2 regions of the Gordonia otitidis genome follow, and region 1 is predicted to be linked to the other one. Evidence: riboswitches for the same ligand, from Rfam matches in the RefSeq annotation. Region 1 holds a riboswitch; the other holds the start of a gene.
What was found. A riboswitch is a leader RNA that binds a small molecule or an ion and turns the genes downstream of it on or off. The one in region 1 is predicted to bind S-adenosylmethionine.

Region 1 (2,200 bases):
GAGTAGGAAGGCGTTGAACGGAGAAATCGCCGCACCGGTGTCACGCAGCAGTTGCACACGAGCCTTGAGTGCGTACGCGGGGGCGCCGAGGTCGGCGAACACCGCACCGTGGTAGCTCGGATCGGGCGTCGTGAAGCCGGGGAAGAGGTCTTCACCGTCGCGCTGCACCCGCCAGTCGAAGGTGCCGCCGTCGATGATCACGCCACCGATTGCGGTTCCGTGTCCACCGATGTACTTGGTGGCCGAGTGCACGACGATGTCGGCACCGTGCGCCAACGGGTTGAGCAGGTACGGGGTGGCGACGGTGTTGTCGACGATGAGCGGAACCCCGTTGCGATGCGCCACACCGGAGATGCCCTCGATGTCGAGGATCTCGTTGTTGGGGTTGGAGATCGACTCTCCGTAGAACGCACGTGTGTTGTCGCGTACAGCGGCCTGCCATGAGTCGAGGTCTTCCGGGTCCTCGACGAAGGTCACCTCGATACCGAGCTTGGGCAGCGTGTAGTGGAAAAGGTTGTAGGTTCCGCCGTACAGCCTCGGACTCGACACGACGTGTCCGCCGTTTTCGACGATGTTCAGGATCGCGTACGTCTCGGCGGCCTGGCCGGAGGCGACGAGCAGCGCGGCGACACCACCCTCGAGGGCGGCGAGGCGCTGTTCGACGACGTCCTGCGTCGGGTTCATCAGGCGGGTGTAGATGTTGCCGGGTTCGGACAGTCCGAACAGATTGGCTGCATGCGTCGTGTCGTTGAACGTGTACGACGTGGTCTGGTAGATCGGCAGCGCGCGGGCATTGGTGGCCGCGTCGGCCGTCTGGCCGGCATGGATCTGCTTGGTTTCGAAACTCCAGCTGTCCGCTGGATTCTGGTCGACGTCGACGTCAGACATTGGAATATGCATCACTTTCTACGGTCGGCAGGGCACGACGACCCTGTTGGGGTCCGACCTTCGGACCCGCGCTTGCCGGGGACCCGTTTCCGCTGTCCCTCAACCCGGTCATCACCCGGAGCACCCCACCGCGGTTGGAGGGTTGCCGATCAGCAAGCCGGGGCTTTGCGCTGATACTCATGACCTGGCGTCAAGGATATAACACGTCCGAAATGATGTGAGAACCCTCTGACGCAGCCTGGTTCTCGGGCTGGACAAGCTGCGTTTTCCAGGTGGGTCGCGACGTGCTCTGCCGGGCGCAAAATCATCCGGGTGTGTAGTCCGATCGGGGGAATTCGACGCTCTGTCACCGCGAGTTCGCCTGCTGATCAGGAATTCGACGGTGCCGTCGTCGTGCCGCTCCTACCATCCGATCATTCGTATCGGACCCGGGAACTTCGACGCCGCATAGCGGTGCACACCGGCCGAGCTGGATAGGTGGAGACGGTATGGGTGCTCATTTCGGTGTCCGGCGATCGATCACGGCCCTGAGCACACTGGGCCTCGCCTTTGTTGCCGCGGTACTGCTGACGATCGGGCAGACCTCAGGCGCCGGTGTGGCGCGCGCCGGTGCCGTCGACACCGAATGTGGCAGCGGATCGCTCGTGCTCGTCGGGGGTACCTGGGATCCCGATGCCCATCTGCTCGACGGTGTCACCCGTCAGGACAAGTACGCCGGCTACACGGTTCAACGCGTCGAATATCCGGCATCCATCTGGCCGATGGGTTCCTTCGGGTTCGACGCCAGTCAGTCCGAGGGCGTTGCGGCGACGCTCTCGACCGTCGAGCGCTATCAGGCGTCGTGCGAGGGTAAACCGGTCGTGATCGTCGGCTACTCGCAGGGCGCGGGTATCGCAGGCGACGTACTCACTGCCATCGGTACGCGGCAGACATCGGGTTACGACATCTCGCGCGACGAGGTGTCGGGGCTGCTCTATTCCGATCCGCGGCAGGCCGGGAACCTGTACGGAGAGGGCATCGAACTCGTGATGGTCGGCGTGCTCCCCGGTCTCACGATGGCCGGCGCGCGAAGCGTCGACGACTTCGGTGGTCTTCCCGTGACCACCGTCTGTTTCAGCGGAGACCCGATCTGCGACCTGCCCGACCCGCTGCACGATCCTCTCGGCGCGCTCGACGGGTTCATCGGCTACTGGGCCAAGCACGGCCTGTACCCGCTGTACATGTATCTCCCGACCACCGACGGCGCGCTGTGGGATGCGTGGGGTGTGAAGCCACTCGATTGTGTCGAGACCGGTCAGCTCACGAGCTGTGT
Region 2 (2,200 bases), 2.5 Mb from region 1:
CGCCCGTCGAGACGAGCGCCGGCTCGTCGGGGACGTGTAGCTCTCGGCAGAGGGGATCGAGCGCGTCGCGAAGATGGTCGACGACGAAGGCGTGCTCGGAGCGGTCCTTCGTCGACGCCAGAAGTGCCTGTCCCGCGGCATGATCGACGTCAGGATCGGATGACCGCGCAGCCGACCCGGCATAGGGACGACACACGACCTCCAAACCCTGCTTGCGCAGCAACACCTCCGGGCTCGCTCCCAGAAGCCATCGCGCGCGCGGATCGGTCTGTTCGTCGACGCTCAGGTCGACGAGAAACGCCGAGTGCTCTGCGTTGCCGTATGCCAGCGCGTCGAGAAGTCGTTGTGGATCAACAGGATTCGAGAGATCGAACTCGACGGCGCGTGCGAGTACGACCTTCGACAGGGCGCCCGATTCGATCTCGTCGACGGCCCTTGCCACGCGGTCGCGGTGGGTGGCCGCGTCGGGGACGAGAGTGACGCCAGCGGCGACGTTGCGTTCGGCCGCACGTCCCGTCAGCGGGTCGCCGCTGTGTCGGATGGTCTCGGGTACGAGGAGTGCGGCGTCGTCCGCGGGGTCGAAGGGCAGCGCGCCGGTGATGGCACCGATTCGTCCGGAGCGCAGTGCTTCGGCGGCCTGGGTGGCATCGGTGAATCCCTCCGAGGCGCCACGCGCCCGAACGGTGCCGTGTGGCCGGGAGAGGACGAACACCTCCGATGGGGACATGGAGTCACGCTACCTGGTGCGCTGAAGGCCGAGTGCGACGATCCGGAGTGCGCTGGCACACAGACGGGTTTCACCGGCGAGGCCGATCTCACCGCACTTCGGTGCCGGCAGCTGCGTTTTGTGCACGTTGAGCGAAAGTTGACAGGTCAGCGTCGAATCGGTGATTCTTGGAACAGGTCATGAGTGCCAGCGACAAGCCCCGGCTAGCTGGTCGGCAACCCTCCTCCGCGGTGGGGTGCTCCGGGTGACGACCTGGCCGTACCCGAGGTGGGTACGGCAAGCGTGGATTCCAAGGAGATCATTCGATGACTGCTGTCGTCACCCGTTCATACCCCCGCTCGTCGCAGGTGGACGCCGTCGAGACCCCAAAGATCGCTCCGCTGGCGCCGGTCGTCGGCGCAGCCGAATGCGCCCCGCTCGCCGACGGCACCACGGTGCGCTACGCCAACTTCGACTACGCGGCCAGCGCCCCCGCTCTCACCGCGGTCGCCGACGCCGTCGCAGACGCGTTGAGCACCTATGCCAGCGTCCACCGCGGTGCCGGTCACCTGTCTCAGGTCACGACGCGGCGCTACGAAGAATGCCGTGAGACGGTTCGACGCTTCGTCCGGGGCCGCGCCGACGACACCGTCGTGTTCACCCGCAACACCACCGACGCGATCAACCTCGCCGCGCACGTCACACCCGGTGACGTCGTCGTCCTCGACATCGAGCACCACGCCAACCTCCTGCCGTGGATCGAACGCAAGGATAAGTGGACACGCATCGTCGAGGTGACGCCAACCATCGACGAGACCGTCGACGCCGTCGAACGCGAACTCGCGAGCAAACCCGCAGCGTTGCTCGCGGTCACCGGGGCGTCGAACGTGACCGGAGAGGTGCTGCCGATCTCACGGCTCGCCTCGGTCGCCCACCGCCACGGCGCCCGCATCCTGGTCGACGCCGCGCAGCTGGTTGCGCATCGACCGGTGTCGTTGGTGAGCCACGGCATCGACTACCTCGTCTTCTCGGGGCACAAGCTCTACGCACCGTTCGGAGCAGGCGTGCTCGTCGGTCGTGCCGATTGGCTCGACGCCGCGCAGCCCTACCTCGCAGGCGGTGGAGCGACGGCAGACGTCGACGTCGACTCAGGCTGCGCCTCGGTCTCCTGGCACACGGGCGCCGCACGCCACGAAGCGGGATCGCCCAACGTACTCGGCGCCGTCGCGATCGCGGCCGCGTGCGATGCGATCAGCGAACTCGGACACGAGTGGATCGGTGCGCACGAGGCCTACCTGTGTGCACAACTCGACGCCGGGCTCGCCGAGATCGAGGGCGTCAGCCCGCTGCGCGTCTTCGACGACGGCCTCGAGCGTGTCGGTATCGCCGGGTTCACCGTCGACGGGTTCACACCGCGCGAGGTCGCGGAGTACTTGAGCGACCATCACGGGATCGGGGTGCGCGACGGAAAGTTCTGCGCACATCCGCTGCTCG

Region 2: it holds a riboswitch for S-adenosylmethionine, as region 1 does, so the genes downstream of both, LK459_RS13445 (aminotransferase class V-fold PLP-dependent enzyme) here and LK459_RS01905 (bifunctional o-acetylhomoserine/o-acetylserine sulfhydrylase) in region 1, are expected to answer to the same signal.

The regions. Positions count from the first base shown of each region.
Region 1 is NZ_CP085974.1:431,375-433,574, reverse strand. It holds gene LK459_RS01905 (bifunctional o-acetylhomoserine/o-acetylserine sulfhydrylase) at 1-888, opposite strand, end outside; SAM riboswitch class IV at 952-1,073, opposite strand; gene LK459_RS23130 (cutinase family protein) at 1,377-2,200, shown strand, end outside.
Region 2 is NZ_CP085974.1:2,936,054-2,938,253, forward strand. It holds gene LK459_RS13440 (isochorismate synthase) at 1-727, opposite strand, end outside; SAM riboswitch class IV at 903-1,016, shown strand; gene LK459_RS13445 (aminotransferase class V-fold PLP-dependent enzyme) at 1,033-2,200, shown strand, end outside.